DNA from 3 places in the Lysinibacillus sp. NPDC056232 genome. Region 3 is predicted to be linked to each of the others. Evidence: riboswitches for the same ligand, from Rfam matches in the RefSeq annotation. Region 3 holds a riboswitch; each other region holds the start of a gene.
What was found. Region 3 has a riboswitch for thiamine pyrophosphate ahead of thiC (phosphomethylpyrimidine synthase ThiC). Riboswitches for the same ligand answer to the same signal wherever they lie in the genome.
Positions count from the first base shown of each region.

Region 1: linked by a shared signal. The riboswitch ahead of thiW (energy coupling factor transporter S component ThiW) and the one ahead of thiC (phosphomethylpyrimidine synthase ThiC) in region 3 are both predicted to bind thiamine pyrophosphate.
Region 2: linked by a shared signal. The riboswitch ahead of ACFCYJ_RS02885 (ABC transporter substrate-binding protein) and the one ahead of thiC (phosphomethylpyrimidine synthase ThiC) in region 3 are both predicted to bind thiamine pyrophosphate.

Region 1 covers NZ_JBHJTF010000007.1:31,881-36,254, reverse strand. The annotation lists gene ACFCYJ_RS07515 (ABC transporter substrate-binding protein) at 1-106, shown strand, start outside; gene ACFCYJ_RS07510 (MFS transporter) at 330-1,526, shown strand; TPP riboswitch at 1,594-1,701, shown strand; gene thiW (energy coupling factor transporter S component ThiW) at 1,803-2,303, shown strand; gene ACFCYJ_RS07500 (EVE domain-containing protein) at 2,369-2,848, opposite strand; gene ACFCYJ_RS07495 (hypothetical protein) at 2,864-3,187, opposite strand; gene ACFCYJ_RS07490 (MarR family winged helix-turn-helix transcriptional regulator) at 3,296-3,706, opposite strand; gene ACFCYJ_RS07485 (VWA domain-containing protein) at 3,876-4,374, opposite strand, start outside.
Region 2 covers NZ_JBHJTF010000002.1:165,734-170,107, reverse strand. The annotation lists gene parC (DNA topoisomerase IV subunit A) at 1-2,152, shown strand, start outside; TPP riboswitch at 2,324-2,434, shown strand; gene ACFCYJ_RS02885 (ABC transporter substrate-binding protein) at 2,609-3,604, shown strand; gene ACFCYJ_RS02880 (thiamine-binding protein) at 3,606-3,896, shown strand; gene ACFCYJ_RS02875 (ABC transporter permease) at 3,896-4,374, shown strand, end outside.
Region 3 covers NZ_JBHJTF010000015.1:17,029-21,402, reverse strand. The annotation lists gene ACFCYJ_RS12940 (S-layer protein) at 1-485, opposite strand, end outside; gene ACFCYJ_RS12935 (AEC family transporter) at 877-1,806, shown strand; gene ACFCYJ_RS12930 (hypothetical protein) at 1,954-2,217, shown strand; TPP riboswitch at 2,274-2,388, shown strand; gene thiC (phosphomethylpyrimidine synthase ThiC) at 2,521-4,299, shown strand.

The sequences.
Region 1 (4,374 bases), on a different contig from region 3:
TTCAGAAGAACAACGCAAAACATTGGAAGTTTATACGAACTTAGGCCCTGATTACTTAGGCAAATACAATGAGCTGTTTTTAGAATTTAAAATGAGTATTCGATAAACCATTTTAACCCACTTATAGCTGTTCTCACGTTACAAACGTTGAGAACAGCTTTTTTCGTTTAGCTGGAGGTAAACTTCTGTGGAAAAACTAGCAGGTCGTATTTATGTTAAATAAAAGAATCCCTATAACTTTACTAGTAAATCTCAGACTTATAGTCAATAGTAAACGTACAAACCTTGTGGTAGACTGTAGTATATTTGATTAAAGAAAGGGGTATTCGATGACCCAGCAGAAGTCTAACAAGGCGGCTTTGTATATTTTAATGTTTAATATGTTTATCGCAATGGGGAGTATCGGAATTATTATTCCTGTCATGCCTGATTATTTAAAACTATTTGGTGCTGCAGGACAAGTACTTGGTATGTTGATTGCAACGTTCGCCTTTGCACAATTCGTATTTTCTCCAATCGCTGGGAATCTTTCGGATCAATACGGTCGAAAAAATCTCATTATTTTCGGTCTTATCGTAACAGGACTTGCACAAATTGGTTTCGGGCTTTCTACAGATGTATGGATGCTCTTCTTGGCACGCTTTTTAGGTGGTCTTGGTTCTGCATTTGTAGCTCCTCCTATAATGGCTTTTGTGGCAGATGTCACAACGTATGAGGAACGAGGAAAAGGTATGGGTATGCTAGGGGCAGCAATGTCCTTGGGTTTCATGATCGGACCAGGTATCGGTGGATTCCTCTCAAAAGTTAGTTTGCATTTTCCATTCTATACTGCTGGATGTGCAGCTATCTTAGCAGCTATTTTATCGTTCTTTTTATTACCTGCTACAAAACCAAACACTGCGAAAAAAGCGCAGAAGCAGGATAATCTTGCAAAACAGATGGCCCGTTCAGTCCGAATGCCTTATTTTGTCATGCTAATCATCATGCTTGTATTCTCTTTTGGGATTGCTAACTTCCAAACAACATTATCATTATTTGTGACAGAGAAGTTTAATTACACACCTACTGATATCGCTATTATTTTAGTTATGGGCGGCGCTTTTGGTGTTGTTGTACAGATGTTTGTTATTACACCGCTGTTTAATCGCTTCGGCGAAATGAAAGTAGTGTTAGTCAATTTATTTATTGCAGCCGTTTCGATTTTCTTAATATTATTCGCATCTGGTTTTGCACTTATTTTAATTGTAGCGACAATCTTCTCTACAGCTACGACATTGATTCGCCCAGCTGTCAACACATTGATTTCAAAGCTTGCTGAGAATGAACAGGGCTATGCAGCTGGTCTAAACAATGCTTATATGAGTCTTGGTAATATGATTGGTCCAGCTTTAGCAGGTATATTATTCGATTGGAATATGAACAGTCCTTATATATTCGGGTCTATTATTTTAATGGCTTGTTTCTTCCTTGCCCTTATTTGGACAATGAAAAAAGCACCACATCTTATGCATCCTGATACTAAATAGTCTGAAAAGTTATTGACTATTTTTAGTAGTATGCTACATTAATATGTGAAAAACCAAAAGTTCTATTAATTACCACTAGGGGAGTCTTTAAAAGGCTGAGACGTATATTATCATATACGGACCCTTTGAACCTGATCTAGTTCACACTAGCGGAGGGAAGTGTCGACACTTGCTTTTTACTATTAAATGCAAGGCCGCTTCCTATTGTTTTAAGGAAGCGGCTTTTTTGTCTGGTTTATCAGCAATTCACTAAAATACTAAAAAGGAGTGGAGATTATGTCAATTCGAAAATTAACAATCATGGCCTTATTAGTAGCAATTGCCGTAGCAGGTTCTACCTTCGTATCCATACCAATGGGAATTGCGCGTGCCTATCCTGTACAGCATGCTATAAATGTTATTGGCGCTATCATTCTTGGACCAGTGCCTACTGTTATGGTCGCCTTTGTCACAGCTATTATTCGTATTTTAACAGGCACAGGCTCATTATTAGCTATACCTGGCAGTGTCATTGGTGCTTTATGTGCAGCTCTTGCCTATAAATACAGCGGCAAGCAATGGCTAGCAGGTGTCGGTGAAATGTTTGGAACAGGTATTATTGCCTCTCTCATTGCAGTACCTTACGCGCATTTAGTAATGGGAACATCCGTTGCTTCTTTATTTTTCATGCCAGCCTTTTTAACCTCAAGTACTATTGGTGCTATGTTAGGCATTGTCATTGCTAGCAATTTGCGTAAGACTGTATTTGTAACTAACCTAAACACTCTGCTTAAATAATATTTAAAAACGTTACTTCTTAATGATAATTAATTAAGAAAGTAACGTTTTTTGTCCAACCAAATTCATCCATACTTCAATGGTAATCCCATTTCATGAGCAATTAATAAAAAATCTTTTTTACTTATTTCAAAATGACCAAACCTGAATTTATAGCCATATTTCGATGTATCTTCTACAAATTCTAAATAATCTAAGATCCTTTTTATTGGTACAGCCTTTGCCTCTTTATAAAAGTCTATATCTCTTCTAAAAGGAATAAAATTTTCTGCCATTTGGAACTCGTATATTCGCTCGTCCTTTATCCTTCCAATTGCGGTAAATGCTCTTACAGGCTCGTTACCATCTAGACTGTTTTTAGGAGAATAATAAATGATCCAATCTCCTTTTTGCATTCGTTTCAAAGGTCTCTCTTTACCATGACATAACTGGCCGAATCCTCCCTCAACCCCTTTTTGAACATGATTAAGAGATACTACGCCAATCCAATATTTCGTGTCTCTTTCAGGCGTAGGAAGAGGATTTTTATTAGGATTTAATGACATAGCTACCTTCTCCTTTTATTTTGGATTCATCATAAATGATTTTATTTTTTCATTTTCAAGAATCAGCTTCTCTTCCAGAATCACTGGGTTTGGTAAACCATCCCAAGTTGTTGAAACAATTGCGCTACATTCTATATCATCGCCTTCAATATTTTGGATCGTTAATTTAAAGCCTTTCGGCATAGGTGACATGTAAAAGTTCTGTATTTCTTTTCTTCCTTTAAAAACTTCCCCTTTAAAATTTTTCAATTCTCCATGATCTGCATACATATCGGATAAATCTTGGCCCTCTTCTTGTGCTCTTCTTAAATACTCCTTCATAACCTCTACAGCTTTCATTTCTCATCACTCTTTCTTTTTTATTGATAAGGTTATCAATTATGCCTCGGCATAATTGCATCCGGAGGCTTTAACTTCTTTCAGCAGGTTGCTGAAAAAAGTTAAACCCTATTCACGATTTTCATATACTTTTGTCAAAATGTTTTTCAATTGCTCTTTTTCTTCCAATGAAAGTACGTTTAAAACTTCATTCTCAGAAATTGCAAGGGTCTTCATTAATTGTTCTACCAAATTTTCACCCTGCTCCGTAAGGCCTATTAAATTCTCTCTTCTATTTTCTTGATTTTTCTCCCTATAAACATAATCTCTTCTTTCTAGATCATCGATAAAAAAGCGGACACTGTTTTTATCCAACTTTAGCATCTGTCCTATTTGAATTTGGCTAAGTTTTTTTTCTTTTACCGCCATCATGATCCCGACTTCTCTGGATTTCATTTGAAATTTTTCACTAATATATTGCTCGAGATTTTCCTCTAAAGCCTCTGCTAATTTAAAACTTAGAAAACCAAATGAATTCATTATAGTGGTCATGTCTGATCCCCCAAATATGTAGTACTTAAAAATAATAGTAATATTTTATTACTATCATCAATTATTACATTAATATGTATTGTTTACAAGTTTTTTGTGAGAATGACAAAAAACGATGGCACATCTCTAAGAGCGATGCACCATCGTTTTAAATTTTTTAAGGTCGTTTTTTCATGCCCTTTAATAGCTGGGCAACATTTGTGTCCTCTGCATGTATTGGTTTTTCCTCTACACGCTGTTCTTTTTTCTTTGGTCTTGTTAGGAAGCTCCAACCAAAGCGTCGAATGGTAATATCAATGAAGAATAGCAGCATCCCTGCTAATAAAAGCCATGTTGCAATATTTTGGCGTTCCGCACCTTTTTTAGTAAATTCACGGAATACTTCGCTCGGTTCTTTTAAAACGGAGCCGTCTGTTTGCTTTGTTAGTTCTTCGACTAGCTTATCATTTACTGGGCGTAATTCATACTCAGCACTATAAGGTACACTTAAGCCTGCCTGGTAAATAGCCTGTTGTTCATCGGCAATGCGGAAGAAGATAAGTCCTGGTTCTGCTTGTACGACGGCTCGAATTTGTGATGCTGAAATTGTTTCAAGCTGGGTTTCAAGTTCTTCACCCGCTTCGTTGACAGCGACAATATCTAAGAACGCCGCTTCA
Region 2 (4,374 bases), on a different contig from region 3:
TTGGAAGGCGCGCCATATGCTTATTGAAATGCATGGGAATAACGGCTCTGTTGATGGTGACCCACCGGCAGCGATGCGTTATACAGAGGCAAGACTTTCTGCAATTGCAGCGGAAATGCTCCGTGATATTGGCAAGAAAACCGTTGAATTTGTACCGAACTTTGATGATCAGGATATGGAGCCGACTGTTTTACCAGCTCGTTTCCCGAACTTACTAGTCAATGGCTCAACAGGTATTTCGGCCGGTTATGCCACAGACATTCCTCCTCACGCACTTGATGAGGTGCTAGACGGTGTTCTCATGCGCTTAGATAAGCCGAACTCTACTGTTGATGAATTAATGACTGTTATTAAAGGGCCTGATTTCCCAACAGGTGGGATCATTCAAGGTGTCGATGGTATTAAAAAGGCGTATGAGACTGGTCGCGGTAAAATTATCGTCCGCGCTCAAGCAGCCGTGGAGCCAATTAAAGGTGGCAAAGAGCAAATCGTTATTACGGAATTACCGTATGATGTCAATAAAGCAAATCTTGTGAAGAAAATCGATGAGCAACGCGTAGATAAACGACTTGAAGGAATTGCAGAAATTCGCGATGAATCGGATCGTACCGGCCTACGTGTTGTCATTGAACTGAAAAAAGATGTTCCAGGACAAGGGATTTTACAATACTTGTTCAAAACAACTGATTTACAAGTAGCCTATAATTTTAATATGATCGCTATCCATAATCGTCGTCCGACAATGATGACATTGCCATTGTTACTGGATTCTTATATTGTCCATCAAAAGGAAGTTGTGACGAACCGCTCCATTTATGATTTACAAAGAGCTAAAGATCGTTCGCATATCGTTGATGGCTTGATAAAGGCGCTTTCTATTTTAGATGAAGTTATTGCAACGATTCGTTCGTCTAATGATAAACGAGATGCGAAAACGAATTTACAGGTGAAATTTGACTTTACAGAAGTACAATCAGAGGCAATCGTTAGCTTGCAATTATACCGATTAACGAATACAGATATTACAGAGCTTCGCCATGAACAGGATGAACTAAATAAACTGATCGCCAAGCTTGAAGGTATTCTTAATAGTGAAGCAAAGCTTGTACGTGTTATTAAACAGGAACTACTTGACATTAAAAAGCGCTTTGCAGAGCCACGTCGTTCAAAAATCGAACAAGAAATTGAAGAAATCAAAATTACGTTAGATGTCCTTGTCCCAAGTGAAGAGGTCGTAGTGACTGTCACAAAGGATGGCTATATTAAGCGTACATCTACACGTTCACATGCAGCTTCGAATGGTCAGGATTTTGCGATGAAGGATTCCGATTATTTGTTATATGAAGAAAATTTAAATACGCAGCATCATCTATTGCTATTCACAAACCGAGGCAATTATATTTATCAGCCTGTCCATGAGCTACCAGATATTCGTTGGAAGGATCTTGGTCAGCATATTTCAAGTATTGTGCCGACCGGAGAAGATGAATCTATTATTGCTGTATACGGTTTTGAGACATTCGAACAGGCTAATACGTATATTTTAACGGCTACGAAAGATGGACAAATTAAACGCTCATCTGTAGCAGATTATGCTGTAACACGCTATTCGAAACCGATAAAAACGATGAATGTCAAGTCGGGAGATGAAATGATTTTTGCAGGTATCGTGACGGACGAGGTAGAACTAATGTTAACGACAGATACTGCCTATGCTATTCGTTTCCCAATGGAGGAATTACCAGTAACGGGTGTGAAAACGGGCGGCGTCAAAGGGATTACGCTGAAAGACGGAGAAGCATTAGTCGGTATCAATGTTTTACCGCCAAATGACACGGCCTATGTGGCGATTGTCACGCAGCGCGGTGCGGTGAAGAAAATGAATGTAGCCGAGGTAGAGCTGGCTAGTCGTGCAAAACGCGGCTTAAAAGTATTAACAGAGTTAAAAGCGAACCCACATCGTATCGTGGCTGTAGTTAAGGTAACTGGTGGGGAACAGCTAACGATCGAGACGGAAAAAGGCGTGCAAGAGATTCTTGACGTACAAGCATTAACGCGAGCAGATCGACACTCCAACGGCTCCTTTAAAGTAGATATAGCTGCTGACGGTGCCATTTCACATGTGTTCACGGTCAAAAAAGAAGAAAAGTAAAATTAGTTTTCTAGCCCAGCTCCTTTTGAGAGCTGGGCTTTTTTAGTAAATTGAAACCAATCAGCTTTGTGCTTTGGTGTGGCTGTTTAATAATAATTCAGCGCTATCGGTAAACAGCCACTTGTCATTTCGTGATAGATATGGGTATAATAATCACGAAAAGTTCATATGGAAAGAATGTAGGGGGGCTGGTAGTTGCCAGCTGAGATTGTGTCCGATAGACGCTGACCCTTTGAACCTGATTTGGCTCGTACCAGCGTAGGGAACATCTATTCAAAAAAAGAAAGTTTTTGATACTGATTGTAAAACGTCTGGGAGGAATCCTGGGCGTTTTTTTATGTTTTCAGACTTTTGTTGCATGCACATACCTTACGTGTAAACAGACCGTGAACGGTTTCTGCTGGTAAAGACATTCATTCATGAACACTTTCACACTACTTACTTGGAGGATTCAACATGAAAAAATGGTTATTGATCCTGATGGCTGCACTTTTAACATTAGTGGGTTGTAGCGAAAAAGAGGCTAAAAAGGATGCTAAAGGGTTAACGAAAGTATCAGTCGTTCTTGATTGGACACCGAATACAAATCATACCGGTTTATATGTAGCGGAAAAGCTTGGCTACTTTAAGGATCAGGGCTTAGATGTTGATATTTTATTACCTGGCGAAACCGGTGCAGATCAGCTTGTGGCATCTGGGAAGGCTCAGTTTGGCGTAAGTTATCAGGAAGGAATTACACAGGCTCGTGTGCAGGATGTACCTTTAGTATCGATTGCAGCGATTATTCAACATAATACTTCTGGCTTCGCATCTATTGCATCGAAAGGCATTTCGTCACCAAAGGATTTTGAAGGTAAAACATACGGTGGCTGGGGTGCACCACTTGAAAAGGCTGTACTACAATCACTTATGCAAACAAAAAATGCGGATATTAATAAGTTAGATATCGTCAATGCTGGTGATTTAGATTTCTTCACAATGATGAAAAAAGATATTGATTTTGCGTGGATTTATTATGCATGGACAGGTATTGAAGCAGAACTTCGTGGCGAAAAGCTAAACATGCTTTATTTAACAGATTATAGCGAGCAGTTAGATTATTACACACCTGTACTTGCTACAAATGAAAAAATGATTAAGGATGATCCTGAGACGGTCAAAGCATTTGTCGCTGCTGCAGCAAAGGGCTATGAATATGCGATAAATCATCCAAATGAAGCAGCTGATATTTTACTAGAAGCGGTACCTGATTTAGATAAGAACCTTGTGCATAAAAGTCAGGAATGGCTAGCAGATAAGTATCAAGACGACGCTGCACAATGGGGCGAGCAAAAGCTAGCTGTCTGGGAAAATTACGCGAAATGGATGGCCGACAACAAAGTTTTAGAGGGCGAATTTAACGCAGAACAAGCATTTACAAACGACTTTTTACCGAAAAAGGAGACAAAGTAATATGGCAAACTCATTAATAAGTGTACAAATTATACCGAAAACTGAAAAATATGAGGATGTGATCCCATATGTCGATGCAGCGATTGCGGTTATCGACGCTTCAGGAGTTAAATATGAAGTTCACCCACTAGAAACGACAATGGAGGGTGAACTATCGATTTTGCTACAAATCATTGAAAAAATGAATGACAAGATGATTGAGCTGGGCGCGATCAATGTCATCACGCAAGTGAAAATTTTATATCAGCCATCTGGTATTACAATGGGTACATTGACGGAGAAATACCAGTGATGAAGCAAGCTTTCAAACAAGGAAGGACGATAATTTTTATCGCCTTCCTCTTATTCATATGGGAACTAATTGTCCGTTTTGCTGATACTCCACATTGGCTTTTGCCTGCACCGAGTGCCATTTTGAAAGAAGGTTTTCAATCGTATGAGACGTTTGTGCCACATGCTTTAGCGACTGTTCAATTAGCACTTCTAGGTCTTGCCATCGGGATATCATTTGGGCTAACGGTTGCTGTGCTATTACATCGTTTTACGTTTGTCAGGGAGCTATTTTATCCTATTCTCATTATGTCGCAGAATGTCCCAATACTTGTCCTAGCACCGTTATTAATCATTTGGTTTGGCTTCGGTTTATTGCCAAAGCTCATTATTATTTGTCTTGTGTGCTTTTTCCCTATTGTTATTTCGGCAATGGATGGCTTTCGTCAAACTTCGCCTGAGCTGAAGCATTATTTTGAGATGATTGGTGCAACGAAAGC
Region 3 (4,374 bases):
ATTGCCTTCTTTACACGATTAGTGACAATAAGCTCATCTTTAATAGTGACATTTTGAACTTTTACATAATCAGCATTTACAGTTAGGCTTCCATCAATTTGCGCATCACCGCCATCAAAATCTACCGCTTTATTTTTTGTTCCAGCTTTAGTTAGTGTTAGCGATGAAATACTTGTAATTTCCCCGTTCTTTACGACTATAGTAGCTTCAGCATTTGCCAACGCAGCATTATTAGATGCTTTTAAGAGGGGCTTTAATGACTTACTAATGTTAAATTGGCCAATGGATGTACGTACTTTATCATTAGTAATATTGGTAATGGTCACACTTTGCCCCTTTGCTTTGGCTGCAGCTACCTGCCCATCCATGTGAATTGAGTGGTTTAAAGATGAATCATTAGAAGCGGCATTTGCAGTTGACACTGGCAGCACTAAGGTTGCTGTAATAGCAGTAGCCATAAAAGTAGTTAATACTTTATTCTTCATTTTAGTCACCCCGATCATTGTATTTATTGGGTAATATATCATATATTTACCTTATTTAGTACCGTTGGTTTGTAATTTACTATTTATTACATAAAGTCATAGTCCCTCTTTCGGTATCAAAAAAACCTAAATTATCTCAGTAAATCTAAAAGCGGGGTGGCAGATTTTTTGTGCAAAACTGGATGGCTTGGGACGGAAATCACCCTTATTTAAAGCTCCACAATATTCAAAAGGATTACCTTTACTATTTAATTTTAACGATATTAAAGACACCTAATGAGTTTCGTGTGGTCAGAAAAAATACCTTATTATGAGTGATGAGTTAACGGTGAGGTACATTGACCAAGCATACAAACAGCACTACTATAGGAGAGGAAAGGGGGACATCGCTATGATGTATCTCGGCATGATTTTCTTTCAAATTGTAGCTCCGATTTTAGTGCTTCTAGTACTTGGCGCAGTTTTACAAAGGAAATTTCGTTTTAATTTAAAGGCGCTATCTCAACTTATTACATATTGCTTTATGCCAGCAGCTGTTTTTGTGAATTTATATGAAACGAGTATTGAGCTGTCTGTGCTTGGGGAAGTTGCGTTTTTTATTCTACTCTTTATTGGAAGCCAAATGATGCTTAGTCACTTTCTAACAAAGGGGCTCGGTTTAGTAAAAACAGAGGCTGCGGTGTTTAAAAATAGCGTTGTCCTCATTAATTCAGGCAACTACGGTATTCCAGTTGCGCAAATGATTTTCGTGACCCAGCCAATTGGGGTAGCGATTCAGGTTATTCTCGTTATTTTTCAAAATATGACGACGTATACTTACGGCTTGTACAATTTAATTTCTTCAACAAAATCAGGCATGTCAATTTTGAAGGACTTCCTCAAAATGCCTATTATTCATGCACTTATTATTGGCGTTACTATGAACTATTTTAATATTCCTATTCCGCAGTTCGTAAAAATTCCGATAGACCATGTGGCAGATGGCTTTATCGCTGTAGCATTAATAACTTTAGGGGCACAACTATCACAGCTTGAAATCAAATCCATGTTCAATAAGATGGTATACATTAGCTGTTTTACACGACTAATCATAGGGCCAGCCGTAGCTTTGCTTATCATTTTTGCGCTTGGTCTTGACGGTGTCGTGGCACAATCCCTTTTTATAGCTAGTTCGTTCCCGACTTCGCGAAATAGCTCTAGTCTGGCATTAGAATATGACGTAGAATCGGCAACTGCTGCACAAACAGTATTATTTTCAACGATTGTGAGCTGTATTACAGTGACGATTGTCATTTATGTAGCGGAACTGTTGTTTACCTAACAGTTGGGTGCTATACAGTATAAAAGATAGGGTAGAAAGCTTTTCAGGAGTTAGGAGCTTTTCTTCTGAATTAAAAGCTAGGGATTTATATTTGTTAAAAACATATCCATGTATAGAAGTTGATTGGAGTGGAGGCTGGGCGACTCCTTGGGGATTAGCAATAGAGGAACGAAGGCTAAAACCATCACGTCCTGTGATAACGCCTTCGTGACCAACATCATGTTGGCCCGAGACCCTGGAGCGAGCAACGCGAGTGAAGCGGCTCATCGGACGCCCCCAGGAAGCTCTGCTCTGCGCGAAAGCGAAGCGTTAGCGGCAAATGTTTTATCTGTGCGAAAGCGAAGCGACAGCAACAAAGCGCCCAGCCGGAACGGAAATCAACCACATGTTATGATGATAATCCAAAAATAATCAAATGAAGCTTCCATCTATTAGCAATATCTGCTACACTAGCATCAAACTTAATAAGTACTAACTAGGGGAGTCTGATGAGTCAGGCTGAGAGGGAAACGCTTAGAGGTTTCTTGACCCTTTGGACCTGATCTGGCTCATACCAGCGTGGGAAAGTTAACCATTATTGCACTCTATGTTATTTGCAATAATATACCTTTACATTCTTAGCCGGATCCAAATTTTTTTGGATTCGGCTTTTTGTTTTTGTGGGGTGAGCTAGATTCGGTCCTTGTATAAATGTAAAAGGGAGCGAAGTAGTTTATGACAAAAGTTAGCGACAAGAATATTACGATTATGTCTAGTTTTGAAGGAAGTAAAAAAGTTTACGTAGAAGGTTCTCGACCAGATATTTTAGTGGCAATGCGTGAGATTGCTCTAAGTCCAACGACAGGAAGCTTTGGTGAAGAAGAAAACGCGCCAGTACGTGTTTATGATACGAGTGGCCCGTACACTGATCCTGCGTATAAGGTGGATATTACGAAAGGATTGCCAGCTTTATGTAGTGCATGGATCAAAGAACGCGGTGACGTTGAAGAATACGAAGGTCGTACTATCAAGCCAGAAGATAATGGATTCCGTAAAGCTGATGATCCGCGAATGAATGAAAATGTTTTTCCGGAATTATCTAGAAAGCCTTTACGCGCGAAGAAAGGTAAAAATGTAACACAGCTTCACTATGCACGAAAGGGAATTATTACTCCAGAAATGGAATTTGTAGCGATACGCGAAAATATGGACCCAGAATTTGTGCGCTCAGAGATCGCGGCAGGACGTGCTATTTTGCCATCTAATATTAATCACCCTGAGGCAGAGCCGATGATTATTGGACGTAACTTCCACGTAAAAATTAACGCCAATATTGGCAATTCAGCGGTGTCATCCTCTATTGCAGAAGAGGTAGAAAAAATGACGTGGGCTACACGCTGGGGTGCTGATAACATTATGGATTTATCTACTGGTAAGCATATTCATACGACACGTGAATGGATTATCCGTAATGCCGCGGTGCCAGTAGGAACGGTGCCGATTTATCAAGCGCTAGAAAAAGTAAATGGTGTGGCAGAGGATTTAACGTGGGAAGTGTATCGTGATACGTTAATCGAACAGGCAGAGCAAGGTGTTGATTACTTCACGATTCATGCAGGGGTATTACTACGCTATGTGCCATTAACGGCTAATCGTGTAACAGGCATAGTGTCTCGAGGAGGCTCGATTATGGCGCAGTGGTGTTTATATCACCATCAAGAGAGCTTCTTATATACTCATTTTGAAGAAATCTGTGAAATTATGAAAGCCTATGATGTTGCTTTCTCTTTAGGTGATGGTTTACGTCCGGGTTCTATTGCAGATGCAAATGATGAGGCTCAGTTTGCGGAGCTGGAAACGCTAGGGGAATTAACGCAAATTGCCTGGGAGCATGATGTACAAGTGATGGTAGAAGGACCAGGGCATGTGCCGATGCATCTTATTAAAGAAAATATGGACAAACAGTTAGAGGTGTGTAAGGAAGCTCCTTTCTATACTTTAGGGCCACTGACAACAGATATTGCTCCTGGCTATGACCATATTACATCGGCCATCGGTGCTGCGATGATCGGTTGGTATGGTACGGCAATGTTATGTTATGTGACGCCTAAAGAGCATCTCGGCTTACCCAATCGTGAGGATGTTCGCGTAGGGGTTATTACGTATAAAATTGCTGCACACGCTGCAGATTTAGCGAAAGGGCATCCGGGAGCACAGAAGCGTGACGATGCACTATCTAAGGCGCGATTTGAATTCCGCTGGCGCGATCAATTCAATCTTTCGTTAGATCCAGAGCGTGCAGTCGAATACCATGATGAAACATTGCCTGCAGAAGGGGCAAAAACTGCGCACTTCTGTTCAATGTGTGGACCTAAGTTTTGTAGTATGAGAATCTCACAGGATATTCGTACTTATGCAAAAGAAAAAGACTTAAATACGACTGAAGCGATTCACCAAGGTATGCAGGAGAAGGCGAAGGAATTTAAAAAGGCAGGCAGTCAGATTTATCAATAATTATTAGAGCGGGCTTGTGTCTACCAGACACAAGCCTTTTTTGGTCATTAAGATAAAAAAAATCCATGTGAAGTT